Regions from separate parts of the Paenibacillus sp. A3M_27_13 genome, predicted to be linked through region 2. Evidence: predicted binding sites of a transcription regulator. Region 2 holds the regulator's gene; the other holds the start of a gene.
The links. Region 2 encodes LexA, which represses DNA repair genes until DNA is damaged. Its sites were predicted from a motif close to CGAACATATGTTCG; they were not measured.

Region 1: the regulator LexA is predicted to act here: its motif matches at 7,327-7,340, upstream of recA (recombinase RecA).

Annotation. Positions count from the first base shown of each region.
Region 1 is NZ_JANAVE010000002.1:1,140,799-1,156,948, reverse strand. It holds gene NLX82_RS11875 (low temperature requirement protein A) at 1-692, opposite strand, end outside; gene NLX82_RS11870 (dipeptidase) at 881-1,948, opposite strand; gene NLX82_RS11865 (stage V sporulation protein S) at 2,071-2,331, opposite strand; gene NLX82_RS11860 (TIGR00282 family metallophosphoesterase) at 2,461-3,255, opposite strand; gene rny (ribonuclease Y) at 3,332-4,876, opposite strand; gene NLX82_RS11850 (regulatory protein RecX) at 5,250-5,999, opposite strand; gene recA (recombinase RecA) at 6,196-7,257, opposite strand; gene NLX82_RS11840 (competence/damage-inducible protein A) at 7,500-8,768, opposite strand; gene pgsA (CDP-diacylglycerol--glycerol-3-phosphate 3-phosphatidyltransferase) at 8,864-9,451, opposite strand; gene NLX82_RS11830 (YajQ family cyclic di-GMP-binding protein) at 9,662-10,153, opposite strand; gene NLX82_RS11825 (hypothetical protein) at 10,297-10,461, opposite strand; gene NLX82_RS11820 (helix-turn-helix domain-containing protein) at 10,546-11,646, opposite strand; gene NLX82_RS11815 (DUF3388 domain-containing protein) at 11,677-12,450, opposite strand; gene NLX82_RS11810 (DUF3243 domain-containing protein) at 12,678-12,932, opposite strand; gene ymfI (elongation factor P 5-aminopentanone reductase) at 13,035-13,802, opposite strand; gene yfmH (EF-P 5-aminopentanol modification-associated protein YfmH) at 13,823-15,103, opposite strand; gene yfmF (EF-P 5-aminopentanol modification-associated protein YfmF) at 15,106-16,150, opposite strand, start outside.
Region 2 is NZ_JANAVE010000001.1:293,323-309,472, reverse strand. It holds gene NLX82_RS01380 (Kelch repeat-containing protein) at 1-749, shown strand, start outside; gene NLX82_RS01375 (hypothetical protein) at 807-1,139, opposite strand; partial or broken gene NLX82_RS01370 (YolD-like family protein) at 2,027-2,273, shown strand; gene NLX82_RS01365 (hypothetical protein) at 2,426-3,571, shown strand; gene NLX82_RS01360 (hypothetical protein) at 3,586-3,972, shown strand; gene NLX82_RS01355 (CPCC family cysteine-rich protein) at 4,469-4,738, shown strand; gene NLX82_RS01345 (hypothetical protein) at 5,624-5,731, shown strand; gene NLX82_RS01340 (PLAT/LH2 domain-containing protein) at 6,588-7,079, opposite strand; gene NLX82_RS01335 (hypothetical protein) at 7,779-7,919, opposite strand; gene NLX82_RS01330 (hypothetical protein) at 7,960-8,124, opposite strand; gene NLX82_RS01325 (hypothetical protein) at 8,361-8,663, opposite strand; gene lexA (transcriptional repressor LexA) at 8,945-9,571, opposite strand; gene NLX82_RS01315 (LysM peptidoglycan-binding domain-containing protein) at 9,760-10,128, shown strand; gene NLX82_RS01310 (DUF896 domain-containing protein) at 10,237-10,443, shown strand; gene NLX82_RS01305 (hypothetical protein) at 10,565-11,074, shown strand; gene NLX82_RS01300 (HAD family hydrolase) at 11,230-12,024, shown strand; gene NLX82_RS01295 (1,2-dihydroxy-3-keto-5-methylthiopentene dioxygenase) at 12,124-12,666, opposite strand; gene metH (methionine synthase) at 12,948-16,150, shown strand, end outside.

The sequences.
Region 1 (16,150 bases), on a different contig from region 2:
ACTAATACAAAAGCCAAAGCAGCAAATACAATAGAAGAAACCGTAAAATGATCGGATTGTAAAACAGAAAGCATACTTATCACAGATTCGCCAAGCAAAATTAAGGTGAACTGTGCAAAGCGTTCTAAAAGATGCTCCGTATGGATAGGTGTGATCACCAACTTTTTACGGCCAATCAAAGGAACGAGGATATCAATAGCTATACCTGTATATAAAATCAAATATCGAACCCAAGAATCAAAGAAGAGGGAGAAACTAGAAATGACTATTCCAATCCAAAAATAAATTCCGAAAAAACGAGCTGTTTCCTGTTTATGAGCCGTTTCTTTGGGTGCCGAAAGTAAATATTGAACGACAGTCAAACCTCTTAACCCAATATAGCCAACAAAAAAAGATACATAATACGCATCAAAATCTATATTCAGGCTGGCGGTCATGATCAACACGAAAAACAATTGCAGGATCATAAAAATTCGATGTGTTATACTGTCTTGCCCAAAACGATTGTTGTAGACCGTTTGCCCCACCCAAGCCCACCATATTGGGATAAAAATCATAATAAACTTTTCCATATGTTCCCATGAGATACTACCATGCTCAACATGTAGCAAAACATGAGTGGCCTTGGAGACAGCAGCTACGAACAACAAGTCATAAAAGAGCTCAAGCCAGGTAACCTTTTTTATCAACATTATGTAATGGAGCCCCCTCTGATATGGCGGTGCAGCATGGTGACCCGTCAGTCTCGCTCCAACGTCTGCCGTATTTCTGCAAATGTTATTTTAGCACCATGCAATTCTAAGATGCTCCAATTATTTCGTAATCCTTCTCGCTTTGTCAAGAGTGTTCGCAGCTAAAAATTCCCTCTATAAATAGCTATTTAAGAAGAAATTTTGGAAGGCAGATTCGTTTGCAAGTATTCCAGCGCATGTCCTCCCAGCCATCCCTTGACCAGCTCCTCAGGGTAATGCTTCAGCAGCAGTTCTGCAAAAATCGGATATTTCCCCGAATGCTCCAGCCCTTGCACATGGTGCTCGATACCGTCAAAATCAGAGCCAAACATCAAATGCCTTTCGCCGCCTAATGAACAAATATGCTCAATGTGTGGTAGCAGATCCTCAGCAGTTACCATGCCCTGCTCTTTGAGAAACATTGTGACGAAGGTCAAACCAATCCGTCCGTTACGAGCGATCAGTGCACAAATCTGTTCATCCCGTAGATTTCGAGGATGAGCACACTTCGCAAAGGCATTCGAATGCGAAGCAATGGGCGGTAGAGTGGCCTCCTCTAGCACCTCCCAGAAGCCCTGTACCGACAAATGCGATACATCTAGCAGCAGTCCCAGGTCATTACAGCGATTGACCAAATCGCGCCCCTTGCTACTCAGCCCGCCACCTCTATGTTCCATAATGCCGTCAGCTGCCCAGTTCGCATAATTCCATGTCAGTCCAATCAATCGTATTCCCATGGCATAGCACAATTCTGCATAAAACGGGTTCCCTTCCAGCGCATCTACCCCCTCCAGTGAGAGCAAAGCCCAAGGTGCCCATGTATGATCCGTCCCATTACCATCCACATACGTTATCTTTTCCATGCGCTTCTCTTTTCCTGCCTGCTTTACTTGCTCCTCCTGATGCACTGCGGACGTATTTTTACACATTACCAAGTCTTCCTTCCACAGCAATGGTCTCAACCCACCTGAGATAGAGGTAACATGCTGCCTGAACAGCTCAATTTGACGAATCACATGCTCAAATCTTGGCGTGCCCAATACCTGAGAAATATATATAGCAAATGTTTGCAACCGCACGTTACCTTCTAGCAAACGTTCTTTTGTGACATCAAGCGATGGATGACTGAAATCGATCTGCGCATCGAGCTGCATTTTACATAACACATCACAATGAAAGTCAACAACTGGCCAATTCACTTTTAGCTTATCATTCATGCATCTTACCTCCATTTAGAGATTGAAGCATCACAAATTTATTTTAAAAATCATAGTAACAGACTCACAAAGCAAAAAAGCCCGTTTACAAATCGTAAACAGGCTCAGGCAACTTACATTTATTATCTTGGCTCTACAATCAATTTGATCGCAGTCCGATCTTCTCCATCAATAACAATGTCTGTAAAAGCAGGAATACAAATTAAATCCACTCCGCTTGGTGCGACAAATCCCCGGGCAATGGCTACCGCTTTAATGGCTTGGTTTAGTGCACCCGCTCCAATCGCCTGTAATTCTGCATTTCCGCGTTCACGCAGTACTCCTGCGAGTGCGCCTGCAACTGAATTGGGATTGGATTTTGCTGATACTTTTAATACATCCATAGTAAGTACCTCCCCTGGGAATGATGATGGTTTGATTCCACTATTAGATGTTATTCGAGGGTCAGCAAAAAATTCCTGCTTTTTGGTGACAGTTTTCCTTATTCTTTCCTTAAGTAGCTCACAAAAAGGTTAATCCATCCGCCATTCATCTTCTTTGAGTCTGATTTTCTGAATTTTGCGGGCTTTTCCATCGTTATCATTCAGCTCTACGCTGATGGCATGAAAATGCCATTTGCCCATGTCCACTTGAAAACGTACTGGAAGCTGGGTCTGGAATTTCTGTAACACAGCCTCTTTCTGCATCCCAAGCACTCCCTCATAAGGACCTACCATTCCCGCATCTGTCTGATACGCAGTTCCTTGTGGCAAAATCGTATCGTCATTGCTCTGTACATGTGTGTGCGTACCTACCACGATTGAAGCACGTCCATCCAAATGCCAACCCATAGCGATTTTTTCCGAGGTTGCTTCGGCGTGGAAATCAACTAGGATATGTTTATGTTTTTTGCGCAGCTCATCGACAATTTCATCTGCTGCACGGAATGGATCGTCAATAGCTGGCAAAAAAGTTCTACCTTGCAGATTAACAATAGCCAGCTCCTTACCTCCACCTTTTACAACGGTATAACCCCGGCCTGGTGTTCCTGGTGGAAAGTTAGCCGGGCGGATGATCCGCGGCTCATCATCTATAAAATCAAATATTTCCTTATTGTCCCAAGTATGATTTCCCATCGTAATCCCATGAACGCCCCAATCAAAAAACTCTCTGGCGATGGCTGGGGTAATTCCTCTTCCCGAAGCCGCATTTTCTCCATTCACAATAATAACATGCGGGTTGTATTTTGATTTTAGCGAAGGGAGATTCTCCCTCAGTGCCTTTCTGCCTACACTGCCGACGATGTCTCCAATAAATAATACGTTGATAGAAAGCCCTCCCTAGTCTGCCTTACATAATGAAAAGTGGCCCTACAAGCAGCGGCCACTTTTCATTGAAATGCTTTTATTTTGCGTATTCTACCGCACGGGTCTCGCGTATGACGGTGACCTTGATATGTCCCGGATAGTCCAGTTCATTCTCAATCGTTTTCGTAATATCGCGGGCCAGTCGGAATGCTTCCGCATCATCAATTTTCTCTGGCTGTACCATGACACGAACTTCGCGTCCGGCTTGAATCGCGTATGATTTTTCAACGCCTTCAAAAGATTCGGAGATGCGTTCCAGCTTCTCAAGACGACGGATGTACGTCTCTAGCGTTTCACGCCGCGCTCCCGGTCTTGCTGCTGACAGGGCATCTGCCGCCCCAACCAGCATGGCGATCACTGAAGTCGCTTCGCAGTCGCCGTGATGTGAGGCAATGCTGTTGATGACGACCGGGTGTTCCTTGTACTTCTTCGCCAGCTCCACGCCAATTTCAACGTGCGATCCTTCCACTTCATGATCCAGCGCCTTCCCGATGTCATGCAGCAATCCTGCCCGTCTTGCCAGTACAACGTCTTCGCCCAGTTCCCCGGCCATCAGACCTGTCAAGTATGCAACTTCCATCGAGTGCTTCAATACGTTCTGTCCGTAACTTGTACGGAACTTGAGACGTCCCAAGATCTTGATCAAATCTGGATGCAAGCTATGCACGCCCACCTCAAAGGTGGCCTGTTCACCATACTCACGGATTCGTTCGTCCACCTCTTTACGGGATTTTTCCACCATCTCTTCAATACGAGCCGGATGTATCCGTCCGTCCGCTACGAGCTTTTCAAGCGCAGTACGCGCAATCTCTCTACGAATCGGATCAAATCCAGACAAAATAACAGCTTCCGGCGTATCATCAATAATGAGGTCAATTCCTGTAAGGGTTTCAAGTGCACGGATATTACGGCCTTCGCGCCCGATGATCCGGCCTTTCATTTCTTCGTTCGGCAATGTGACAACAGAAACCGTCGTTTCTGCTACATGATCTGCCGCACAGCGTTGGATGGCCAGTGTGATGATTTCACGAGACTTTTTGTCCGCTTCTTCTTTGGCCTGCTGTTCAATTTCTTTAATCATCTGAGCTGTTTCATGACGAACTTCCTGCTCTACGTTGGTCAGAATAATACTTCTTGCATCCTCCATCGTCAGATTGGAAATACGTTCCAACTCAGTTACCTGACTCTTGTAAATCAAATCAATTTGCTGCTGGGTTTCATCGATTCGTTTCTCTTTGTTGGCCACTTGTTCTTCTTTGCGTTCCAGCGATTCCAATTTTTTATCCAGCGATTCTTCTTTTTGCAGCAATCTTCGTTCCTGTCGTTGAATTTCATTGCGACGTTCACGAGTTTCTTTTTCAGCTTCGGCACGGATGCGGTGGATTTCATCTTTCGCTTCCAATACCGTTTCCTTCTTCAGCGCTTCTGCCTCTTTTTTCGCGTTCTCCACGATTTGCGCGGCAGCTTCTTCCGCACTGGAGATCTTAGCTTCTGCAATAGATTTGCGAATAAAATAACCAATCCCGAACCCAAAGAATAACGCGGCTACAGCAACGAGAACGAACCAGATCGCAGTCATCATACTGTTCACCTCCCCGTTGGTTCCTCCAAGGCATTCCTTGGGACTTTTTGCAATTGTCACATTTACTTTGATCGTCAAACTAAGACAACGACACAAGGTCGTTTCATTTCATATGCACATGCTTTCACATGTACAATTCCGCCTGGCATAGCGGCATCACTTGTTATTTGGCGATGAGAACTCACCGTGGATTCCGCTTTTTTGGAAGGAAAAAGGGCGTTCCACAAGTATCGTTTCATATATATTTTATTATTTGACAAATGGCATTGTCAAGGGAATGCAAACATTAGTAGACTACCATGCAGCTTTCCATGTAATAACTAGCTCATCCTATCCGTTCATACTAGCCAAAGGTTCAGCAGCCGTTTGGCAACTATTCCTCCCACTGCAACAACTCCTCGTCATCTGAAGCAGCGTCATGCTCGGTCGCAGTGAGATGATTGACTACCCGGCGTGTCATATCCCCCGAATATCCGCGTCTCATGAGAAAAGGGTAGGTTTTTCTTTTTTTCTCCATTATATCACCACGTACCTGATTCCATTTCTTACGTCCGACCGTCAAAGCGCTCTCCCACTCCTCATTATCGGTGATCTCACCTAGCGCTTCGCCAATAGAGGCTTTAGAGATGCCCTTCTGACGAAGTTCTTGCCTAACCCACATCTTCCCCTTACGTTGGCTTGTTATGCGCTGCCTTGCCCATTGACGGGCGTATAAATCATCATCTACGAGTTGTTCCCTATGCAGTCGGGCCATTACTTCGTCAATAACAGACTGATCCAGTTCTTTTTGCGCCAAACGCTGGGCAATTTCCTGACGTGTGCGAGGCTTTCGCCCCAAATAGCGTAGCGCAAGTACATAAGCCTGTTGCTTTTCATCTGCCAGAACGATATCTTCCAGTTCTTTTTTATCAAATGACGTTCCTTTGAACATATTGTACTTGATCATTACATCTTCTAATACAGACAGTGAATAAGGACCAAAATGTATGATATATCTTCCACGTTTGCGTCCCTGTCCCTGCTCTACCCTAGTAATCATCAATTCCTCATGATCCGGAAAAAGAGAAATCCCTTGTTGCTTATTTGCTTCCGAAGTGTATTCATCTTCATCGTCCAACTGCAATATACTTCCCTCACTTTGAAATTCACGAAAGCAGCCTTTGAACACCTGCTACGCAAAAGTTAGATTCCACTGACAAAGCAGACTCTAGTTGATGCAAAAATGCCCTGCACAACTGTGCAGGGCATCAGAATCATGCTATTCAAACGGACGGTGCCATAACCCTGGCCCCAGTTCACAAACCAGGATTCACCGAGCTTTATTCAAGCTCCAACAATTCCTGTTCTTCCTTCGCTTGCTGTGCCAACTCTTCTTCTGTAGGCGGAGCAACCGTCGTAATCAGATTGCTGGCCACCCGAATTTTTTGTTCGATCGTACTAGCAATATTCGGATTTTCCTTCAAAAATTGCTTAGCATTCTCACGTCCCTGACCAAGGCGCTCACCTTCGTAGGAATACCAGGCTCCGCTCTTGTCGACAATGTCATGCTCCGTACCGATATCGATCAGGCTACCTTCTTTGGAAATGCCCTCACCGTACATAATATCTACCTCAGCCTGACGGAAAGGAGGGGCAACTTTGTTCTTCACGACTTTAATACGTGTGCGGTTACCCACAATGTCGTTACCCATTTTCAAACTTTCAATACGACGAACATCCAAACGTACCGTAGAGTAAAACTTCAAGGCACGTCCACCTGGTGTTGTTTCAGGGTTACCGAACATAACACCTACTTTTTCACGTAGCTGGTTAATAAAAATAGCAATGGTTTTCGACTTATTAATGGCTCCAGAAAGCTTACGCAATGCCTGAGACATCAAACGTGCTTGAAGACCAACGTGGGAATCTCCCATTTCGCCTTCAATCTCTGCCTTGGGCACAAGTGCCGCTACGGAGTCAACAACTACAATGTCTACTGCTCCACTACGTACAAGAGCTTCGGCAATCTCAAGCGCCTGCTCTCCTGTATCTGGTTGCGATAGTAACAACTCATCAATATTGACACCCAGCTTGCTTGCATACGACGGATCAAGCGCATGCTCGGCGTCGATAAAGGCGGCTTGTCCGCCTGTTTTTTGCACCTCTGCGATAGCGTGAAGAGCTACTGTCGTTTTACCGGATGATTCCGGTCCGTATATTTCAATAACCCGGCCTCTTGGAAAGCCGCCCGTTCCTAACGCAATATCCAAAGCAATCGAACCACTGGGGATCGTTTCCACTTGCATGTGGGTAGACTCACCCAACTTCATAATGGAACCTTTACCAAATTGCTTTTCTATTTGACGGAGCGCCATATCCAGCGCAGCACGACGATCTGACAATAAACTCACATCCTTCATTGTTTGTACTTTAATAATACCTTGTTTTGACACGCTTGCCAAGCATTTTTTCGAACATACATTCGTTTTTTTTGTTCACACAGCTCTCTTCTACAATTACACCTGTCTCTTAAAACAAAAAAAGAACCGCTGGCAAAAGGCTTTGCAACGGTTCTTCCGATAAGATGATTATATCATGAATATCTATCTAAAACAACTCTACGACCCACACTGTACATAGATGTTTAAGAGAGTTTCTCGTTCTCTACCAGCCTGCGCCACAATCTGTACAGGATTGCTTTGACTGATCGCAGTCGGATTGTTTCACGGTTACCACTCAGTCTCAGTTCATGTACTTCCGTTTCCTTGTCGCGTTCAGCAATGCCAATATACACCAAACCGACTGGCTTCCGTTCGGAATACCCAGGCCCGGCAACACCAGTAACTGAAAGTCCAAAATCGCTGTCCATGATCATTCTCGCCTGCTCTGCAAGCACAAGGGCTACTTCCTTACTCACTGCACCTGGCGCTTGATCCCCTTCCAAATAATCATAAGGCACGTTGAGTAATTTCATCTTCATTTCATTGGAATAGCACACGATGCCACCTTGAAACATAACAGCACTGCCAGGTATAGAAGTGATGTGTTCCATCAGCATTCCACCTGTACAGCTTTCTGCCGCACTCACAGTGAGCCCGCGTTTGGCCATTAGATCTACGATAACCTTCTCCAGCGTAACATCTTCACTTGCATACATATATTCCGAAAGACGCTGCTGAATTTCTACTTCCGTAGCCGTCAGCTTAATTAGTGCTTCACTTTCGCTGGCCGCCTTGGTGGATATACGGATCGTGACTTCCCCTTCCTTGGCATAAGGAGCAATCGTGGGGTCTGTCTGGGATTGGATCAGATCTAACAAATGGGTTTCAAGAGCTGACTCACCTATCCCTGCAAATTTTAGCATTTTTGAATAAATTGGCATTTCCTCACCGCTCAATGCCTGCTGAAGCAACCAAGGTTTCGCTTGGTTTGCAAACATGGGTTTGAGTTCCTTAGGCGGTCCAGGCAAAACTACATAAAATTTACCGTCCTGTGCAATTGCGTCGCCCACAGCTAGCCCTGTCTCATTTTCAAGCGGAGTAGCGCCTTCAATAGAAAGCGCCTGCCGGCGGTTATTCTCGGTCATTTCTACCCCACGGTTACGGAAAAACTGATCTAGCTTGTCCATTGCAAGACGATCTATGTGCAATTTTCGCCCCAATACAGACGCTATCGCATCTTTCGTCAAATCATCCTGAGTCGGTCCCAGACCACCGGAAAACAAAATAATATCCGCACGCTTCTGAGCAATTCTTATCGCTTCCTGAAGCCGATCTATGTTATCGCCAACTACAGTCTGAAAATATACATCGATTCCGATTGTAGCCAACTCCTGTGACAAATATTGAGCATTTGTATTCACTATTTGTCCGAGCAATAACTCTGTACCTACTGCAATTATTTCAGCTTTCATCAATTCTTCCTCCTGTACTGCGAATATTATGGGAATTATGTAAAGAAACAGCAATAAGTTTAGTCCCTATTGCTGTTTCCATAAAATTTATCCTGTTAAACTTTGGAGGAGCTCAGCAAGTGGATATTTTTCACAAAATAATCAATACCCGAATAAATGGTGATCAACACCGCTGCCCATATCGCTATTAAATCAAACGGGATACCAAGAAAAACAAACGGGAAATTATTAATGAGCAACGCTACAATAGCAACGATCTGGATGATCGTCTTCAATTTGCCCCAATTGCTTGCAGCAACCACAGAACCATCCAGTAAGGCAATCTGACGCAGACCCGTAACCGCAAACTCACGGCTAACAATCACAACGACAATCCACGAATCAATTTTCCCCATTTCTACCAAGGAAACCAAAATGGCGGTTACCAAAAGCTTATCAGCAAGGGGGTCCAACAGCTTGCCCAAATTGGTGACCATATTATTTTTACGTGCCAAATATCCGTCAAGACCATCCGTGCTGGCTGCTACAAGGAAAATGATAGCCGCAATCAGCTGATTATACGGCAGCTTGAAAGCTCCGATCTCAATCGGCGGCGGATAAAAATCAAAGTCCACCAGCAAAGCCAGCATCATCACCGGAATAAGGCAAATCCGCGTTATTGTAATTCTGTTGGGTAAATTCACAACACACTCTCCCCTGATTATCGTACTTGATTACAAATGGCAGTTTTCGGATTAAATTCAATCCTATGTAAATCGCTATCAACGAGCGCTATACACCTAAATTGTCTGCATTTTCGTTACAAGTATAATATGGCGCAAAACGCATGTCAAAATAACCTGCCGCACATCAAGCAACGTTTTTTCCTACAAAATGTATGAGGGAAAACGGCTTTATTTCATGTTTGTAAATTGAAGCTCCAATGGCAAATCAGCTTTACGCAGCAATTGAATGATCGCCTGTAAATCATCCCTGTTTTTTCCGGTCACTCGGATTTGATCACCTTGAATCTGACTTTTAACTTTTAGCTTGGAGTCCCGAATAAGAATGTTAATTTTCTTGGCATTATCCTGATCAATTCCCTGCTTAAGCGAAAGACGCTGACGCACTGAACCTAAAGAGGCGGGTTCCAATTTGCCATACTCCACATTTTTAAGGGACAGACCTCGTTTGGCCATTTTAGATTGCAAAATATCAATCACCGCATTCAGCTTGTATTCGTCTTCCGATGCAATCGTAAGAGCTTCTTTCTCAAGCTTAAGGCTACTTTTGCTACCCTTGAAATCAAATCGAGTTTCAATTTCACGCTCCGTCTGATGAACCGCATTTGTTAACTCCTGCATATCCATTTTGGAGACGATATCAAATGAATTTTCTGAAGCCATCGTTTCACTTTCCTTTCACAACAAAGTTCAATATCTAATTATAGGCTAGTCATTTACAAAAATCCAATAATCCGTTGACTAAAAAGGCGTTCTTGCCAGTTTTCCTGACAAAAACGCCTTTATTTCATTTACGGTCAAAATATCTAATTATGGCTTCGTGTTGGAGTTCGGAACATATCCAAAAGTCCAAGCACAATGTGAGCAAGACCAAAGCCCAGTATGCCATAGCCCCATGCATTCGGTGTCAGATAATAGCCCAGTAAACTGACAATTATACCGAGCCCAGTCACAATCCAGCTGACGGTCATAACGTATACACCTCACTTTGCGGAAAATGAAATGACTGCCTTTCCAGGAATTACAGTCATTAGTATTTCCTCGCACCAAGGCGTTTATTCACCATCAGTAGTTGTAGAATCTGTACTACTTTGTGCTGAATCCGTACTGCTACCTGTCGTAGAATCTGCAGGTGAACCCGTCACCCCTGCACTCGTTCCGGTCGAAGAAGCTTCTCCTTGCTGGATCAGTACACGAGTAGTCGATTTATTATCTGTTATCGGTTGACCTGCTACGGAAATATCTGTGGCAGAAGACCGTCCTGATTTGATATATAAACCTTCTGGACCAATATCGAATGACATGGCATCTCCACTTTTAGTCATACCATAACTCAGCTTTTCTCCACGGGAATTTTCTCCCTTGTACACTTCAAGCCAGCTTTCGCCCGTCGCTTTAATATCAACCTTGACCGCGGCTCCCGTTGAACTGGAAACTTTAAAAATCGTCGTCTTGCCTTGCTTGCCGTCCTGTGCCACAGTTACACCTTGTTGTGGCGTAGTCGTATCCGGCTGCTGTCCAGTATCTGGAGTAGTAGCACCCGTACTCCCCGTACCACCTGGCTGAGTTTGGCCGGTTTGCCCCGCATCAGGAGTCTGCCCACCAGCACCATTTGGAGCCGTCGTTTGACCATTGTTCGGCTGTGTCGTAGTGGTATCAGGAGTAGACGTGCTTGGTGTGGTGCTTGGTGTTGTACTTGGTGTTGTACTTGGTGTGGTGCTTGGTGTTGTAATCGGCGTTGTGTTTTCTGCTGTTTTTGGAGTTGAATGGTTGTTGCTCACCCAATAAGCATAAATAACCCCAACAATGAGAACTAGAAAAAGCCACATTAACGCTGTAGGCAACCATTTAAGATTACCAATCGTGGCGGGACGGCTGGAGCGTTTCTGTGTAACAGGCTCCATGACTGCTTCCGGCTCAGGTTCAGGCACATTGCTTTGATGCCCTTCCAGAATCTCATCGGGGTTCAACCCGACCGTTTCAGCGTATGTTTTAATAAAAGCTCTGACATAAAAGCTTCCCGGCAGCACTTTGTAATCGCCCGTCTCAATGGCTTCCAGATAACGTTTGCGTATCTTCGTCATTTCCTGAACATCGTCAAGGCTCAATCCTTTTTGCAGCCGGGCCTCCTTTAATTGCTGACCCAGTTCTGACATGTCATCATCTCCTTGTGTAATTACGCTTATTTAAAGATCTTCTGTATAACTGGCTGTAAAGGTATCATAAATAATTTCCTCAGCCGGATTATTGCGAAGCTCAATAATGATATTGAAATCGTCAAAGCTGTATCCTGATTCACGTACAAATACATCAGGATGCTCAATCACTTTAGTACTTGGCATACTCATGATTTCCTGAAGCAGATGATAATGTCTTTCATTTGACCGAATTGTACTCACAATACCATCAATAATAAACACATTGTTTGGGTTCATTTCTTCTTCAGAGAGCTGACTGCGCACCGTCTGTCGTAGTAACGTTGAAGACACAAAAGTCCAACGCTTCATTGCGCATACACTACTGGCAATAATGGATTCCGTTTTGCCCACACGCGGCATCCCGCGAAGACCGATCACCTGATTGCCGTCCCTCTTTAATACTTCACCCAAAAAATCGACCAGCAACCCAAGCTCATCGCGTGTAAAGCGAAATGTTTTACGATCATCCGAATCCCGATCGATGTAACGGCCGTGTCTTACTGCCAATATATCAACCAGTCTCGGAGCACGTAAGGCCGTGACTGTAATGTTGCTCGCTTTTTTTAACGTGTCTCCGAGAATGCGTATCTTCTCGTCATCGTCCGTTTCAAGCAACATCCCCCGTCTTTCGCCTTCAACACCGTTGATCGTCAGTATATTAACCCCCAGAATACCAAGCATGGAAGCAATGTCTCCCAGCAGTCCGGGTCGATTTTTATGTATCTTGTACTCCATGTACCACTGTTTCGTTTCTTCCGTCACGTTAGCACCTCATTCACATTCAAACCGTCAACAACTCCAAATCAAAGCATTATTGTATCATAAAATAACATCTTTCGACAAAACCAATTATTGAAATTTGATAGGCTGCATTGTGTTGTAAGCCTCAATCACGTTTATGATATATAAATTACAATGGAATTACAAGAACAGCTCTGTAACCATTACAGAAAAGCCCCCAAAAGGGAGCTTTTCGTGTTGGTTCCTACTTATGCGTTGCTCTTGGCCAATTTAACCATTAGCCGGGCGATGGTGTGACGCTCGTCCTCATCGGCAACTCCCCACAGTTCTTTCAGTGCGCGGTTGGAGTGGTTGGCTGGATCGACCTTCTCATCCAGAAAATCACCAATTTCATAAGCAAGCTCTGAAATGGTATCTTGGCTGATTCCCAGCTTCTCCGCTTGCTCTACACGCTGACCGAGGAACTTTTTCCAAACATCAAAATTCTGAACAACTGTTGACATACTTAAATCCTCCTTAGATGATTCAGATTTAAAATCAACAGTTGTAATATGCTCTTCTCAGACGCTTACTATACTGGTGGATTCCTCCAAGCGCTATTTCCCTTAAGTCACCCATCCTCCGTTAGGACTTATGACCTGGCCATTAATATAACCTGACTCAGGAAGCGCAAGAAAATAAACTAGGGACGATATTTCATCAGGTCGAGCCAATCGTCCAGCAGGAATTTCTTCTTCCAAACTGGTAATTTCGCCTTCATCCAAATGATCCAGCATCGACGTATCCACTGCACCTGGAGCTACAGCATTCACTGTCACCCCGGAAGGTGCTACCTCTTGAGCCAGCGCTTTAGTGAAAGCGTTAATGCCTCCCTTGGTGGTGGAATACAACACCTCGCACGAAGCACCACATATCCCCCACACGGATGAAACATTCACAATGCGGCCATAGCGTTGGGAAATCATATGTGGCATAAAAACCTGCGTGCACAAAAAGGTTCCCTTAACATTGACAGCCATCACTTCGTCCCATTCCTCTTCCGAAACATCTGTCAACAGCCCATAATGAGATAGTCCGGCATTATTCACAAGAATATCCGGCTTCATCCCGTGATTATCCAGCTTTTCACGCATGCGTTCGATCTGCTCCTTGCTCCGCAGATCCGCTGACACGGTCATTACCTTGCCTGAATAAGCCATGCAACGACGGGCAACTTCATTTGCTTTTTCATGGGACTTCATGTAGTGAATGACCACATTCATCCCTACAGCTGCAAAACGCTCAGCAATAGCCGCACCAATTCCGCCACTTGCCCCTGTAATCAGCACGGTTGTATCGCCAATCGCTTTTAGTTCTCCGCCCTCGGTGGTCATCGTTTCCCTCTCCCTGGACATTACGGACTCACCACTAGTGATATTGCGAGTCGATCCCACTGGATATGGTCTTTCAGACGGCGATTTACATCCTCAAGCGTGATACTTTCATAAATCGGAAGCAGTTGGAAAAAATCACTGCCCCGGAAGCGATGTCTTGTAAATTCATGCGCAATATTTTCTGGTGAATTGAGTGTACGCAGATAACCACCGATTTTCTTTTTGCGTGCCCGTTCAAAATGTTCTGCTGCAAAGCCCTGCTTCTGGATGGACTCCACCTCTTCACGTATTCTCGCCAACAGCCGATCCGGGTCTTTGGTATCCCCACCGATTGCAGAGAATGCATATTGCTGCGTGCTATTGTACTCATGACCAAAACTGTCCGAAATCAGATCCTCATCGTAGAGCTTTTGATACAATTGTGTACTGGAGCCAAACAGGAGATCTAGCATCAGCTTGGTTTCCAGATCATGACGGAGCAATTCTTCACCCGTTAGGCCTACTTCAGCCTCCTTAAATCCAAACAGTAGCTTTGGCAGAGAAACGGCCAGCTTTACCTCACGACGTGGTTCTGCAACTGTAGTGGGTTCATCGTCGAAAATCCGCTCGATCTCTCCCTGCGGCTTATAGTCCTTTTTAGCCTGATTGTTACGTACCAGCTCTATTACTTCAGCTGGATCCACTCCGCCCACTACAAAAAGAATCATATTGCTTGGATGGTAGAAAGCTTCATAGCAACTGTACAGCGTTTCCTTTGTAATCGTACTGATGGATTGAACAGTACCTGCGATATCAATATGCACCGGATGGACCTTGTACAACGCCTCGATCAGACCAAAGTAACTCCGCCAATCGGGATTATCTTCATACATATTGATTTCCTGGCCGATAATGCCTTTTTCCTTCTCTACATTTTCATCTGTAAAGTAAGGATGCTGCACAAAATTGACCAGCGTGGTCAAATTTTCTTGAATACGCTCGGTTGCCGAAAACAGATATACTGTTTGATCAAAGCTCGTAAATGCGTTCGCCGATGCCCCATTAGAGGAAAAGGTAGCAAAAATATCGCCTTCAGGCTCTTCAAACATTTTATGCTCCAAAAAATGGGCTATGCCATCCGGCACCTTTACGGGCTGTTGACCTTCTACGCGGAAATGATTATCAACCGAGCCGTATTTAGTCGCAAATGTAGCGTACGTTTTCTGAAAACCCGGTTTGGGCAACACATAAACGTGTAAACCGTTATCCATTACTTCATAGTACAGCGTTTCCTGCAAATGCTCATAAGGTATATGCTCCACCGCTATTCCCCCTTCTGGTCTCTCAAGAAATAAATAGTGTCCAGTCGGAACGTCCGGGCGGCATCCTGAACATCCTGCACCTTAACTGCCTCCACCTGACTCAGCAGCTCATCTACCGTCCGCTCCTTACCGGAAAGCTGTCTGTTAAAATCATAGGCGATCATTTCAAAAGCGGAATCCTGCATCTCCTTCAGCAAGTTGCGAATCATCGCCTGCGTTTGGGTCATTTCCAGCTCGGTAATCGCTCCATTTTGCGTATCTTCCAGTTGCTTGCGGATAATAGTAACCGCTTTTTCATAATTAGGAATTTCGATACCAGATTGAATCGTACCAATCCCTTTATGCCCGTCATACCGCGATGAAGCGTAATACGCCAAACTTTCCTTTTCCCTTACATTAACGAACAGCTTTGAATGCGGATACCCGCCCAAAATGCCATTATACATCAGAGCGGAAGCATAGCGATCGTCTCCATACGTAATAGGGGTGCGCAACCCCATGTTGAGCTTGCCCTGGTTCACATCAAGACGCTCTACAACGGTTTGAACCTCACGCTCTACTGACTTGGGCTGTTCTGGAACATACCCTGCTTCCGCTGAACGATTCAATTGAAAATAGCGATCAACAAACTTCTCAACTTCTTCCAGCGTCGTATCTCCCACAACGTATAAATCCATGCTGGCATGATTCAGCCATTCTCCATAAGCCTGATACAAGCTCTGTGCATCTATGCTGTCCAGATCGGATCGTTGACCAAGAGGGTGCAGACGATAAGGCTCATCTTTGCACATTTCCTCCATACAGCGCTCACCAGCATAACGTATTTTATCGTTAACTATAGATTCCAGCTTTTTACGCACATTTTCTCGTTCCTGCTGGACGTATCCCGTTTGAAATGCACCATTTTCCAATGCAGGCTTCGTCAGCACTTCTCCGAGAAAAGCAAACGAACGATCCAGCAAACTATCCGGACTGTTTACAAAGCTGTCATTAATCGTATCCATGCGAAATTGCACGATCTGATAATCTCCACGTTTGTATACATCG
Region 2 (16,150 bases):
ACAGCTGTTCAACGAAGAAACCTATGCCGAATACACTTCATGGTTCCTCTGCAGTTGTACATAAGGACAAAATCTATCTTGTAGCAGGTAGACATATTGATAATAATTCAAATGTCTCACTAAACACATTTCTTGAATGTGATCCTGATAACGATAACTGGTCAACTAAACCCAATCTTTTGACAGCACGTGGAGGGGCCCAAGCTGTCATTTATTCCAATAAAATATTTGCTATTGCTGGAAAAACTGAAGCAGGTGGACGTAGTTATGAACTTAATACAGTAGAATCCTTTGATTTTGAACAGAATAACTGGTCTCCTGAGGCTAGCTTAAAGCAAGCCAGAAGTGGGGCAGGGGCTATAACATTAGGTGGACAAATTTACGTTATTGGAGGAAGTCAGAGTACATTGGCAAATTCTCCGGTTAATACTATAGAGATATTCGGGAAGATTGACGGTTCCACACCTGAGCCGGCACCAACTCCCGAACCAACTGATCCATCTCTACCAACTGGGGACCGTGCAATTCTGGTGGTTACTATGACAACTGGTTTGGAAAAGGAGTTTGACCTAAGCATGAAAGAGGTCAATGACTTTATCTCATGGTATGAGGGCAAGCAGGCTGGTTCTGGATCGGCTTCATACGCCATTAATAAACACGATAATAATAAAGGTCCATTCAGCAGCCGAAAGGATTACATGCTATATGATCGTATCCTAACATTTGAAGTAAGTGAATATTCTAAATAAATTTAAAAGCTCTGCTAACCTTAATTGGTCGGTAGAGCTTTTAACTGTTCACGCCTCTTATAATGTATCAAGGTATTCTTTCTGGGATTTGATATAATCTTCCACACCATCATGATAGGTAAATCTACCGCCATTTTTATCAATAATCCAGTTGATCTTCTCGTCATTTAACAAGACTCCATACATGCAGTGATGAAGCAGTTCAATTTGTTTTTCATCCCTAATTCGGATCAAGTGTTTTTCTTGTTCGTCAATGAGGTACCATTTCGTTTCTGTTTCATCTACATCTAGATCTACATCCGCATCCACATACAGTATTGATACCGACAAGGGGAATGGCCAGTCAAACCAATGTTCTCGCTTGTCTTCTCTATAACCTTCAAATGCCATGGTTATTTCCTCCTACTTGGATAATTTCCTGATTAGTTAAATGTAACTAACGTGCTGCGATTGTACGCTTTATTGAACACTGTTTTTTGGGAACTCGCAGCTATCCTCAGCCTTTGGCATCTTGGCACCAATGGGGTGAATGACCTGCCGTTTGAGGTTGGCACGAACTGCGATGCGTCTGTTTAGGCTGGGTTAATGGGGGGGAGGTCCGAACTTTATTGTAAATCCCTCATTTGCTCAATTTGTAAAGGCAATGCTGGTTCAAGGGAGAATTTTCGGCAGTAGCCCCTTTTGACAATGGACGAGTAGGCTTTTAGGAATACACACATTAAATTTACTGCTGTTCTTGTCTTATCCTATTGGCTCAGGAATATCGCCCCCATATTCTTTCCATGGCTTTACGTGCGCCATCGTAAACTTCTGCAAAAGTTTAGTGTAACTTTGGCAACCGTCTATTCCGCTATTGTTGTTGCATAATAGTTGTGTCCACTTTCGTCGTTCATTGTTCTGATCTGTATAGTATACGGAAACGCCGGGTAACAAAAAAGTTGAACGCTTTGTTACCTGATATCGAACGCTACTCCAATACTCTACAATAATTCTGCTGAGCGAAGACGGGTGCCCAACATGATGGAACTGGAGATAAAGACAGGTAGCAGTGTAGTGGACATAAAGGCGCGCGGTTGCTGGCTTTGGGAAGAAGGGGACAACAAGAGCGATATGCGCTCTATATTGTAATCATAGAGGGCTGGGATGGTGACCAAAAGATCATTACATTTTCCTCGTCTGGAAATAGGCATTATACGTTATTAAACCTCCAATGATCTGGAGTTTATTTTTTGTACTCAGAATATAATTTGTGCATAACACATCAGGAGCCTACATACATGTCAAAAAGACTCGAAGGTAATGGATTATGGGAAAGCAGCTGCATCTTCATACTGGAACATAAGGAAGCGTATCTAAAGCTCATGAAAGACCGTCAAGGGCGCGGCAAGCCAGAGTTGGATGATCAGGAAGTGCAGCTAATCGAACAAGCGCTAATAGATTCCTACAACTCACGTACGGCTGTCACGCGGTGAGGATGATTTTAGCTGGATTAAGTTGGAGGATATTATTTCTGCAAGTACATAAAAGGCCCTAGGTAACCGGGTCTTTTTTACGTCTTTTACCAAGTTAAAATATGTTTACTATTTAATATTTTTCGTATATATTAATATTTGGAAATTATTTTTCATAAATTTTTCCTGCGAAAATAGATTGAATTAATAGAGGAGATTATCTCAATGAGCATTTCATTAAGAATAGAACGTAAATCCGGTGGTGAACCAATCGAGTTTATAAAAGGTGAGATCACTGGCTTTACTTATAAGAATAATAGTTCCATAAACCTTTCAGCTAAGTCTACAAACTTGGCTCATTCGCTACATATTCGAAGCAAAATTCCGCTTCATTCGCTTCCTTCAGTTATATACAATGCGGATAATTCCAACATGCTGTACACATGGGCAAACGCAGAATATAAACCTGATAGTGAGGACTACTATCGAAAATGTAACATCCAAGTCGTGAGAAATGAAAACGCGATCCGTGATATTACGTTTACACACGCTTATGTAGATAAGTATCAAGAACAAATTGATACCAGCAAAGAGATTCTTGAGTTTGAACTTGTTTTAAAACAAAAAGAAGATCAATTGGGAAAAATTCAGTACACTCCTCAGTTAGAACTTAAGGAAACAAGAGAACAGGATCAGCCTGATGTCTCGCAAAAAATACTAGAAGGCGCATATAGTAAGAATATGTTAGTGTATGCAGGAAATAATACTTTTCCGTTTGAAAATCCTATGGTAGAACTAGAAAAGACTTGGGTACGAGGCGTAGAGAAGGTAAAAGATTCGACAGACACTGTAATACATTTTCCTGATCGTAAAGCATTTACATTAGTAGCTGTTCCTATAGCTCGAAAGAAGTACGGGGACATCACAGCCAATTTACTTCAACATTCCCTTGATTACAAACCAGGACATTTACACTTTAATGAGTGGTCGTATGAGGCGCAGCAAATTAAAAAATCCAAAGAACATAATATGTATGTAATTGATAAAGCAGTACAAAAAGCTAACGACAAAAAAGTTAAAAGTTTTTCAAGTGAGGGGTCTATTGCAATTGAAAGTGACAGAGATTTGTATAACGCTTTTCACAAAATGAAGTACAAAATAGATGGAACATATGTAAAAGGACAATGGGAAATTACTACAATATATTATGATAAATATAATTTTGAATATAATTTTAAACAAATGTTTACTGGGGACAACAAGCTCGGTTGGGCTGCGGCCAACCTAACAAATTTAATGGAATCATGGGGAACACTCAATGAGTATACATCTTATGTTACAGTAACTGATACAAAAAAGGCTTGGAAGTGAGGTGTGAAGTGCAGATGAAGCGCAGATACATCTACATTTTGATCTCTCTACTAGTTATAGCTACTACTTTAATTTTTCTGGCAAATTCTGGAGACGACACAATCAGGAAGTACCCATATGGCAAAGATACGTTAGAGTTTTTTGGAGATGGGACTTTTCAGATTTACAGAGGAGGAGGAGCCGGTGAGCCTCCAATACTATACACTCATCAAATTGAAGCTCCAAATTCAGTGATTGATAACGTTCTGTCTTATAAAATAGAAAAAAATATCGTATACGTGGTTGGTGAAAAAGGCTTCATTAAATTGGATTCAAGTACCAACACGTACGAGCAAAAGAAACGGATTTCCGACTTTACTTCCAAAGATAGAGAAATATTCAATAAATTAATAGAAAAATAGAAGTTATCATAGCAAATGTGTTAGAAAGGGAGCTTTAATTTGTTCACTAAGGTTAAGTTAATATGCGCTTTAGTTGAGTAATTGTTATGTAAGTATTCTAAATTTATAAAGAATGGTTAACCACCAGTGGTGATTTTATGATTATTAAAATTGAAGGTCACTTTTTTCAAAATTTGATTACTGGTCACCAATGCACACAAGAAGAACTATATCAAAAGTATATACAAGCAAAAATGATAACTCTTAATATTAGAGATTTACCTGATATATTTTGTCGACTTCATAATTTTAATCGATTGCGTTTTGAAGATGACACAGAGGTTGGTTATGTGATTGATACAGATACAGACAGGATATACAGACCGATATATTGATGTTTAAAGCGATTTATCCGAAAGAGATCTTCCTATCTCCTTAAATTACAAGTAATGAAGGACTCACATAACTGGCTGACAGAACAAAAAATAGATACATAATAAGGAGAGGTCTTATAGCGGTGGGAAAATATACTTGTCCTTGCTGTGGTTACAAAACCTTAAACGATGAACCGCCTGGAACCTATGATATTTGTGAAATTTGTTTTTGGGAAGATGATGGTATTCAGTTTGCAGATCCTGATTATGATGGTGGGGCAAACATAGTATCTTTAAGACAGGGCCAGCAAAATTATAAAGTATTTGGCGCTTGCGAAGAAAAATGCATAGAGTTTGTGAGAAAAGCCTCAGATAAAGATATACGCGATACGAACTGGGAACCCTATAACTAACTGAAACGTTAGTTCTACTTGCCATCTAATGTTAAGAGGAATTTTCTTGAAGTTTTTGAAGGAGCAAATATAGATATGTGGGGTGGCACTGGAACGCGCCTAAGGGTTTAATCGATTAGCCAGGCAAAGAGTGGTACAAGGGCTTCTTCGGGGATTCCACCACAAATACGGCCTTTTTTATCGTTGGGGATAAGATCAAAGTAACAAGCCAAGGTACTTGGAACTGGACAGTACGTTTAATATCGTAAGGCGAGTAGCCTGACCTTACATAAATTCTTTTGAAATATCACCAAACCGTTGCATAATCCGAAAGAATGGGTGATACCCTACTGGCATGCGCTGACGGGATGTTTATTGTTTTGGAATATAGTAGAATTCATTAATTGAGTCTTGAGGAGTGAAAAATATATACTCGAAGCCATAACTCAATGCAATTATATTGAATTAAGGCAGATATAAAGAAGGACTCTATCAGCTAAATGCTGTAGGAGTCCTTCTTGTTGTTCTTTAGTTGTGGCAATAGTAAAGGTTCTTCATCAGTGGCACCTTGCTGGATACGCTGGTAAAGTGTTTTTATTTTCCTAGAAGTCCATCCCATAAACAAGACCTCGCATAGCCTGTGGAGTAAACAAAGGAGGCGTTACGTGTGAGAGGAATAGAAAGAGGCTACGAAGAGACGGCCGGGAAGATTTGGACATCGATAGCTGCTGTCTTGGCACTCTTCATTTTGTTGGTAATCATCTTGAAATTAATTCTTTTATAAAGATTATTAGGCTCTACCGGTTTATCTGGGTGTGAGCCTTTGTTTTGTTTACCTGCATGCCCTATCACTGAACGTATTTATACATATATTAAGGTGAACGACAAATAAAGGAGGTTTAAGACATGGGTGCATATGAAGGTGCAGGTGGCGGCGGTGTATGGACTTCTACAGCGGCAATTTTAGTGCTCTTTATTCTCTTAGTTATCATCACTAAATCACTTTGGGTTTAATTCGTGAAAAGAACTGTTGGATAATACCACTTCACTCATGGATGGCAAATAGTTGAACTCAATGAGCGCATAAGCTATTTGGCAATAGCTACAGTATTCGCTTCTCTTTTGGCGAATACTTGGTGGATTTCCTGCCATAATAGATTTGCGCTTATTGTATTTTGTAAGAAGGGGAATGTTTCATTGAATGGGTATAATCCTTCCTAATACCTAAATTTAATCTCAGATAGGGCCTTATTAGTTTGCAACAATAACTGGTATGAGTCTTTTATTTGCGATAATACGCACGATACTTTGACACATCTTTCAGTATAGTATTTAGAAGATTTATTATACTTTGGAGGTATCCTATGATAAGAGAATTGGCTTGAGGGTTAATTGCTTTCACTGGCGGCTATTGGGGATGAGATTATTGTGAAAATACAAGAGAGTAATGTAACTGTTGATCATAAGTACAAAGTGGTAAAGTAGAATACCGAACTGTTCGCAGCTACGCTAAGTCAGGTAGATGGAAATAATAATCCAATATTCGAAAATGTACATGATCAACTTAAAAGTATTGGGGCTAAAAGAGACATGCTAAATCGAAAAAATTAGGTATTGTGTTTTAATGCTTGAATTCTTTTTAAAGCTATGATTTTCTTAGTAGATTCAATATATTTTTCCAACGGCCATTTCTTAGCTTTTGTTTATATAGCAAAATCATATAACATTTTTCCCATTAGTGAGTTTATTCTTAAAATTGATTCTTGAGATGGGGTTATAATTACGGCGATACAATTTTAGTAGGATTATTCATCCAAAACTAAAAGACTCTATCCAAATATCGACAGAGTCTTTTGTATGAATATTTGTTTTAGGATGGAAAAAGTGTTTCGGAATCTGCGGAACCGCCGTCACCAAGCCAACGGTTAGGACCTGCAAATGAGAAAGTTTTCCCGTTTCCAGATATTTTGACATTAGCGATTTTCCAACCTGGTTTATACCCAGATCCATCAGTTCTAATAGTAATTTTTCTGATGTCACCTAGGTTACTAGTGCTGATTCTTGTTGTATCGGAATCTCCTTGTTCAAAGCTACCATTGAGTGTAGCGGTAGCATAATCTCCATTAGAACCATACAGAGTTATAGAGATGTTCGAGTCTGTTCCGGCATCTTTGAGATTGGCCGTATTTACAGTAGCGACATATTCAACATTAGCAAAAGGCGTAACAGACTCTATACTTCTATTTGAGTCTTGTAATGAACTATAAGTGTCACTTGTGACCTGATCTGCAAAAGAAGGTGCAGCAAAAGCTACAGATGAGATAAGCATTGCTACTGATGCTAGTAAAGATACTTTTTTCATTAAATTGTTACCACCTTTCTAGTATTTGTATTTAATGTTATACATGTGTAATGTATTTGTACATAGTTCATTGGTTGTGAAGAGAAATTTTTTTCTTGTCTTTGTTTGTTGTATTTTATCTTTATATGTCGGATATTAGCTTTCTAAATAATCATGTAAGGGTATGATTATTTAGAGAAGGATTTTTAGCGCTTATCCAGAATGAATTGTCGAGTTGATCAACATGAATCATACATATGAAGTGTTGATCCAATATCGAATTGTTTTCAGCTGCATTAAGTCAGATAAGAGCATCTGTAGTCCAGCCGTTGAGTAGGATATGATGGAGTTTGTGGAATACGGTGGTGGGCAAGTGGGGCCTTATAAAGTTTTAAAATAAAAAATTGAGCAAACAATGCAGCAACGTACAAACCATGGACGGATATACAGCCGGAATACTTAAGTTAAAAAAGCTGAAGCAAGTTTGAGGGCTATAGGTGTGGTCAGTTGTACACAAAGTATTTGAGTCAAGAATGCTGCTGCTTTTGACTGGGTACCATTTCGCTTCTGTTTTAACCAGTGGAAGCATAGTTGAATATGTATGGTATTTAAAAGGAAGGCAACTGAATTTAGCAGTTCTATGGGATTTAGGAGTTGGGTGTATCGTTTAACACAAAAAAAGCAGGAAGAATCCTTCCCGCTTTTGCTTGAAAACGATTATTAACGTCTGCGTTGTCTATCATTTACGCTAAACAGATTAACAGCCAGTGCGTTACCTCTTGCACGCGCAATGGCTCTTTGAGTGGAACGGATGTTTAATCTTCTTCTTCTTAAATCACGTTTGCAATGTCTTCTGTTCATAATATCACCTCCCTTCAAGAAATGAAGGTACGGTTAAATCTTAGTGGCGTTTATGCTTACGCTTGGAAATTTTGATATTCAAGGCATTGGTTGCTAGTGCATTTCCGCTTCCTGTTTTAGCAGCTGCGGCTTGAAAGACTTTAACGACCAGATATCTGTTTTTCCCGATGCGATGCTTATACGTTTTAACTCTATTTCTGATCATCTGCATATCTCCTTTGCTTAGTTCTGCTATATACATATGTCAATTGTGATAGTAATGTATCAGCATAAATCTATTAAAAGCAAAAAGAAGCTAGTACCTATATTCCTAATGGATAATAAAAAAACTCATGCGAACCTGTCTTCGCCTTTTCAACTTTACGTTGCAGGAGAATGTTACAGGCAGGTCGGCATGAGTCTAATAGTGTAGATAAAGATAATAGGCAGTTAGTATGAAAATTATTTACTATTAAGAGTGTTAAGTTTTTTCTCGTAGTACGCCTCTTGAGCAAGAATATGATTCAGTTGTTCAGAGAGCTGTTTATATTCTTGGCTGTCTTCTGGATAATTATTTCTTTCGAAAATTACAGCTTCGAGTTGCTTTTCTAAATACCTGAAATGGATAAGTATTTGTATATACTTAATACGGTCATAGGTTGTTATGTGGGAGTTCTCTTTTGCATACAAATGATCCATTGTTGGAACTACACAGCTTATGGCGATAAATATCACAACAAACGCTGAAATTATAATTTTTTTCATTTAATTCCTCCTACAGAGCTATAAGTAATTAATATACCATATTTATCTAAAACAAAGAAAGATCTATTAGTTTTGCCCATGACAGTATAGCTGCTCAAGGTCAGTGGGGAATTATTTGAGATGAGGAGGCTGATTTTTAGTAGAAAAAATAGGGATAGGTTGCTGAAATGAAAAAAAGTTGTGAGATACATAATAAACATAATAGCAATACAAAACCGGCTTGCCCTAGGCAGCCGGTTTTGTATTAGTGGATAGAATAACGGGGAAGAAAGAACGAGAAATCAGTGGAAGTCCCGGAAGAGTCCTACAACCTTGCCCAAAATGCTGACGTGTGTCAGGCGAAGCGGTTCAAAGGCTGGATTTTCAGGTTGAAGCCGGATATGATCCTTTTCTTTGTAGAAGGTTTTAACTGTAGCTTCGTCTTCATCTGTCATAGCTACAACAATATCACCATTATCAGCGGTCTGCTGCTGACGTACGATTACATAGTCTCCGTTAGCAATACCAGCTTCAATCATGCTTTCGCCTACAACAGATAACATGAATATTTTATCCTCACCAACAAAGTGTTGGGGAAGAGGAAAGTAATCTTCAATATTTTCTGTCGCCGTAATAGGAAGGCCAGCAGTTACTTTGCCGACGACGGGGACACGACTAATGGAGTAATTAATCAAGTTGCTGTTATCCGATTCGTCTTGACCGAGTAACTCAATAGCCCGTGGTTTTGTAGGATCGCGGCGAATGAGTCCTTTTTTCTCTAAACGATCCAAATGACCATGAACCGTAGAACTGGAGGCTAATCCGACAGCCTCGCCTATTTCGCGTACAGAAGGGGGGTATCCCTTTAGACGCACTTCATTGCGGATAAATTCAAGAATGGCCTGCTGGCGGCTCGAAATCTTAGACATACCGTATCAACCCCATTTAGTAACGTTTGGGAAAATTATAGCATAGAACCTCCGTTCGTACAAACATAAGTTCTAAATAATCCCTAAAAATAATTACGAACTTTTGTTCTCTTTTCTATTGAACAAAACAAATGTTCGTGTTATATTGTGAAAACATAAGAACAAACGTTTGGAGGACACAGCCAATGATGAAATATAGCACTTATCAAAGTATTTTTCCGATGAATTTAGAAAATTTACAGGAGACTCGAAAAGAGGGTAGGGCACGTTTTATGCAGATTATTACCAATACTCTTTTACTTAAGCTTCTTATTATAGTGATTGTTGCTTGGATTGCAGGGGCAGGTGTACTTACAGTTTTCGCGGCACCTTCAGCTTCCAAGGAAGAAGTGACTAAACTGACCGTACAACCTGGGGATACGTTGTGGGAGATTGCCGCAAATCATAAACCGGAACGAATGGATACACGGGTATATATAGAAGGAATTGTGCGGATTAACGGTTTGGAGGATCGGGGAGTGCAGGCAGGTCAGGTACTCAAGCTTCCTAACTTCTGATCTATAGACTATTAGAGCTTGTCAGGGAGCGTAATACGGGAGCCTTGACAAGCTCTTTTCTACATGTCAAAGTGTATTATATCTTTGCTTTTATGGAGGGGACACAATTTGGATATAGACAGCTTGGTACAGCGCATTAATGAATTAGCGCGCAAAGCAAAATCCGAGGGTTTGACGGAAGAGGAAGCCACAGAGCGCGCCAATCTTCGGGAAATTTATTTAGGTAACATTCGCCGTAATTTTCGGCAGCAGCTTGAGACGATTGAATTTGTGGACGATGATACATCGAAAGGAAATGACGGGCTGAAGCATTAATGTTGTTAAAGCGCCCAAGCCTGCAATTTGCCTTTTGTTTTAGGTACCTTTTCATGGTATCTATATAGATCAGTTTTGAGGCAATTGTTTTAATGTAATATATCTGGGAAGGAATTGAGAGATGGCCCGATCATTTGAAAGAAAAGTACGCAAAAACACAGCGCATTTAAATAAATCGCGCAAAAAGCAAGGCATTCAAACCATTAGCGGCGCAGGTTCTGCAATGGATATTTTCCGTGGCCGTAACATTACTGTGCCAATTATGCTGGCTGGTCTTTCTGTATTGTACATGCTTATGAGTTACTTTTTGACTAAGACCGGTATGCGAGGGATGGATTGGCTTGTATTCGGCTTGTACTTGATGCTGGCTGTTATCTTTTTCATCCGTCGTCCTTATTTGAAAGTGGGAAAGGATACTCTCTATATGCTGAAAGGTGGTAGAGAACGTCCAATGACGGCAGGGGACATGAAAGCCATCAAGATTGAAAAGGGTTACGTAACCGTTGAAAGAAAAGGTAAGGGTGGTAATTTTATTTTCACAAAATCATTAGGTCGCTATGACACGGATGCCATTGCAGAGCGACTTGAGAAGTTTGCGCTATCCAATCAGATACAGGTAGACAAGAAATAACTGATTTAGCCTGTAGCTCTGTAACAAAGGCCGTATGATGTTATTTCATATAACATGCTGCGGCCGCTTGCTTAATATGGGCACACATAACGATTCAAATGCTTAATCAAGCAAATAGGCGTACATATACTGTGGAAAGAGAGTGGATAATTCAGATGACGATTCAGGCGGTAATGTTTGATCTTGATGATACCCTTTTGTGGGATGAACGTAGTGTAGAAGAGGCATTTGATGCAGCGTGTCAAACAGGCTCCCGTGAAGCAGGCGTTGATCCAAAAACTCTGGAGGAAGCCGTACGTAAGGAAGCACGCGCTTTGTATGAATCCTATGAAACCTTTAGTTTTACTCAAATGATCGGCATTAATCCGTTTGAAGGATTGTGGGCGAATTTTACAGCAGGTGAGCAACCTGAATTCCGCCAATTGGAACAGTTGGCCCCTGTTTATCGAAAGGAATCATGGCGCAGAGGACTCCAGCAACTAGGGATAGATAATGAGAAGTTGGCGGAAAAGTTGGCTACCCAATTTGCTTCGGAAAGACGCGCGCGTCCACATGTATATGAAGAAACGTTCGAGATTCTAGAACAATTGAAGGGACATTACAAGCTGTTATTGCTGACAAATGGCTCCCCTGATCTACAACAGGAGAAACTGGATGGAGTTCCTCAATTAGCTCCTTTCTTTGATCATGTTGTCATTTCAGGTTCATTTGGTCGAGGCAAGCCTGATCCGTCTATATTCCAGCATGCTTTGGGGCTTCTTGGTATTGAGCCTGAACATGCTTTAATGGTAGGAGATAAACTGACGACTGATATTCAAGGAGCGTTGGCAGCAGGTGTACACTCGGTCTGGGTGAACCGAAACACTAAAACCAATACCACAGAGATCAAGCCGAAGTTCCAAATCAAGCATCTGTCTGAATTGGACGGAATTATTCAATCGTTAAACTAAGAAATCAATAGTCTTTAGAAACGAGTATTAAGAAAACTCCCTTCGCTATTGTTACAAAGCAGAGGGAGTTTTTTTATTCACACAAGGATAAATTCGTAATTATGCTTTAATGAAGGTTGGATCTTCATACGGTTCGGCAATCCAGCCATTTTCTTCGATGAACAAGCGGATTGCGACGATCTTTTGATTCTCCATTAAAGTGAAGAAGTGAGGTATATTTTCAGGTACGGAGATAACGTCCCCCGGTGAAAGCTCTACGTTAAAATAGCCGATCTCTTCAGGGCCTTTAATGATGAAGATGCCTTTACCAGCGACAATGGCACGGATTTCATCCTCGGTGTGGGTGTGAATTTGCTCAAACTTGGCCAGCAGCTCGTTCAAATTCGGCGTTGCTTCAGATAAAGTGATAACGTCCCATATTTTATATCCGCGACGTGCGGCTAAATCCTTGATTTCGGGTTCAAATGTTTTGAGAACAGCGGCCTTTTGATCATCTGTTAAGGTAAAGTTTTCTTGCAGCTCCCCAGACAATTTGGAAGCATCCCAATGTTCATACAATATCTCGTGACTCTCCAGAAATTCACGTACTTGTTCTTCACCGCTAATTCGTTCATTGGTATTACGTATTAAGATTTCGGCCATATATATATACCCTCTTTTCCACTTGGATTAATGTTGTATAAAGAATACCATGTCTTGAAACGTTGTACAATACAGGATTTCAACATTTTATAATGCAAATGACCATAGCTAAAGGATGCAGGGTTAAGTACGCTCTATAATGCTACAAACTATAAAAATGGATAAGAGAAGTCATTTTTACAAAGAACAACCTGTATAAAACGTATGTTTTTACTTCAATCTATCTAAATGATACGGTTTCTGCTAAACTAGGATTTAACGTTTTGCGGGGGTGAAGAAATTTGGATAAAGTTAGCTTGCAGGATGCATTACAACGAAGAATACTCCTTCTTGATGGGGCCATGGGCACCATGATTCAACAGGAAGACCTTTCCCCCGATGATTTTGGTGGGGAAGAGCTGGAGGGCTGTAATGAAATGCTGGTCTTAACGAGACCGGATGTCATTCAAGGGATTCATGAAGCATACTTGAAGGCCGGAGCAGATCTAATTGAAACGAATACATTTGGAGCAACATCCGTCGTTTTGGCGGATTACGATATACCAGAACGTGCCCGTGAAATTAATCTGGTGGCGGCCAAACTGGCGCGTAACGCGGTGGATAAATACAGCACTGCGGACAAGCCTCGTTTTGTAGTAGGAGCTATGGGCCCAACCACGAAAACCTTGTCTGTCACAGGTGGGGTTACATTTGCTGAACTGATTGAAAGCTATCAAGAGCAGGCCTTGGCGCTTATTGAAGGCGGGGTCGATGTACTGCTATTGGAGACCTCACAGGATACGCTTAACGTCAAAGCTGGAAGCATCGGAATTCGGCAAGCTTTTGAGCAGACAGGTATCGAGCTTCCGCTAATGATTTCAGGCACGATTGAGCCTATGGGAACGACGTTGGCCGGACAAAATATCGAATCCTTTTGCATATCACTGGAACACTTGCACCCAATTTCGATTGGATTGAATTGTGCTACAGGTCCAGAGTTTATGCGTGATCATATTCGCTCTCTGTCTGAAATGTCCTCTGCAGCTATTAGCTGTTATCCAAATGCGGGCTTGCCCGATGAAAATGGCCAATACCATGAATCGCCTGATTCTTTAGCACGTAAAATGGCTGCTTTTGCTGAAAAAGGCTGGTTGAATATTGCTGGGGGTTGTTGTGGTACCACGCCTGAGCATATTCGAGTTATGAGTGAAAGTATGGCGCAGTTTGAGCCGCGTCCGCTGGTAGGTCATCATCCTCCTGCCGTATCGGGCATTGAGCCTGTATATATTGAACAGGACAATCGTCCGTATATGGTTGGTGAGCGAACGAATGTTCTGGGCTCCCGCAAATTCAAGCGTTTGATCGTGGAAGGCAAATATGAAGAGGCATCTGAAATTGCCCGTGCTCAGGTAAAAAGCGGAGCGCATGTCATTGATATTTGTGTGCAGGACCCGGATCGCGATGAAATGACGGATATGGAAGCATTTTTGAAACTGGTTGTAAACAAGGTAAAGGTACCTTTAGTGATTGATACCACGGATATTAAAGTCATTGATAAAGCACTTCAATATTCGCAAGGCAAGGCAATAATTAACTCCATTAATTTGGAGGATGGTGAAGAGAAATTTGAGAAAATGGCTCCTCTTATTCATAAGTACGGCGCCGCTGTTGTTGTTGGAACAATTGATGAACGCGGACAGGCTATTTCACGTGAGGATAAGCTTGAGGTAGCTAAACGTTCTTATGATCTGTTGGTGAACCGTTACGGTTTGGCAGCGGAGGATCTAATTTTTGATACGCTCGTATTCCCAGTAGGAACAGGTGATGAGCAATATATCGGTTCAGCTAAGGAAACCATTGAGGGCATTCGCATTATTAAAGAAGCGCTTCCCGGGGTGCATACCATCCTGGGCATCAGTAACGTATCTTTTGGTTTGCCGGAAGCGGGTCGTGAAGTGCTCAATTCCGTCTATTTATATGAATGCACCAAAGCAGGTCTGGACTATGCGATTGTAAACACTGAGAAGCTTGAACGTTATGCATCCATTCCAGAGCATGAGCGGAAACTTGCGGAAGACTTGATCTATAAAACAAATGACGATACTTTATCCGCTTTTGTAGCAGCTTTCCGTAACAAGAAAGTGGAGAAAAAAGAAAAGATATCAAACCTTTCGCTCGAAGAACGACTGGCTTCCTATGTAGTCGAGGGAAGTAAGGAGGGACTCATTCCGGATCTGGAGCAAGCGCTCGTGAAATATTCTTCGCTGGAGATTATTAACGGCCCGCTGATGAAGGGGATGGAGGAAGTAGGACGACTGTTTAACAATAACGAACTGATTGTTGCGGAGGTGCTGCAAAGCGCTGAAGTGATGAAGGCGTCCGTAGCCTATTTAGAGCCGTTCATGGAGAAGAATGAATCCTCAGTAAAAGGTAAGATTTTGTTGGCTACAGTCAAAGGTGATGTGCATGACATTGGTAAGAATCTGGTGGAGATTATTCTATCCAACAATGGTTACCATATCGTGAATCTGGGTATAAAAGTACCACCAGAACGCATTATTGAGGCTTACCGTGAAGAAAAGGCCGATATGATTGGCTTATCCGGACTGCTTGTTAAATCGGCACAACAAATGGTGCTGACCGCACAGGATTTGAAAAATGCGAATATTGATATTCCAATAATGGTTGGTGGAGCTGCTTTAACACGTAAGTTCACTAAAAATCGTATCCGTCCTGAGTATGATGGTCTGGTTGCCTATGCAAAGGATGCTATGGATGGGCTGGATATTGCCAACAAGCTTATGAATCCTGAGTCCCGCAAAAAAATGGCTGAGGACATGGAGGCTGAGCGGGAGGCTGAAGCGGCAATAGTAGTGGAAGCCAAGCCGCTCCCTAAGCTCACTCGAGCTGTGCGCTCTAACATTGCTCAGGATCTGCCCGTCTATATTCCACCAGATACGGATCGTCATGTACTGCGTAATTATCCACTGAATTATATTTTGCCTTACGTGAATATGCAGATGCTAATGGGGCATCATCTTGGTTTAAAAGGAAATGTTGAGCAGCTGCTGGCTTCGGAAGATCCGAAAGCGATTCAGTTGAAGGAAACCGTGGACAGCATCATGTTTGAAGCTGTGACAGACGGAATCATCCAGGCACATGCTATGTATCGTTTCTTTCCAGCGCAGTCCCAAGGAGATCAAATTCTGATCTATGATCCCTCGGATGTGAGTAAGGTACTGCACACATTTACATTCCCGCGCCAGCAGGTAGAGCCTTATCTATGTCTGGCTGATTTCTTGAAATCAGTGGAATCCGGAGTTATGGACTATGTAGGTTTCATGGTCGTTACAGCTGGTCATGGGATTCAGCAGATATCTACCCAGTGGAAAGATAAAGGAGATTATCTGCGCTCGCATGCACTTCAAGCGGTAGCACTCGAAGTAGCAGAAGGGTTAGCGGAACGGCTTCACCATATTATCAGGGATAGCTGGGGGTTCCCGGA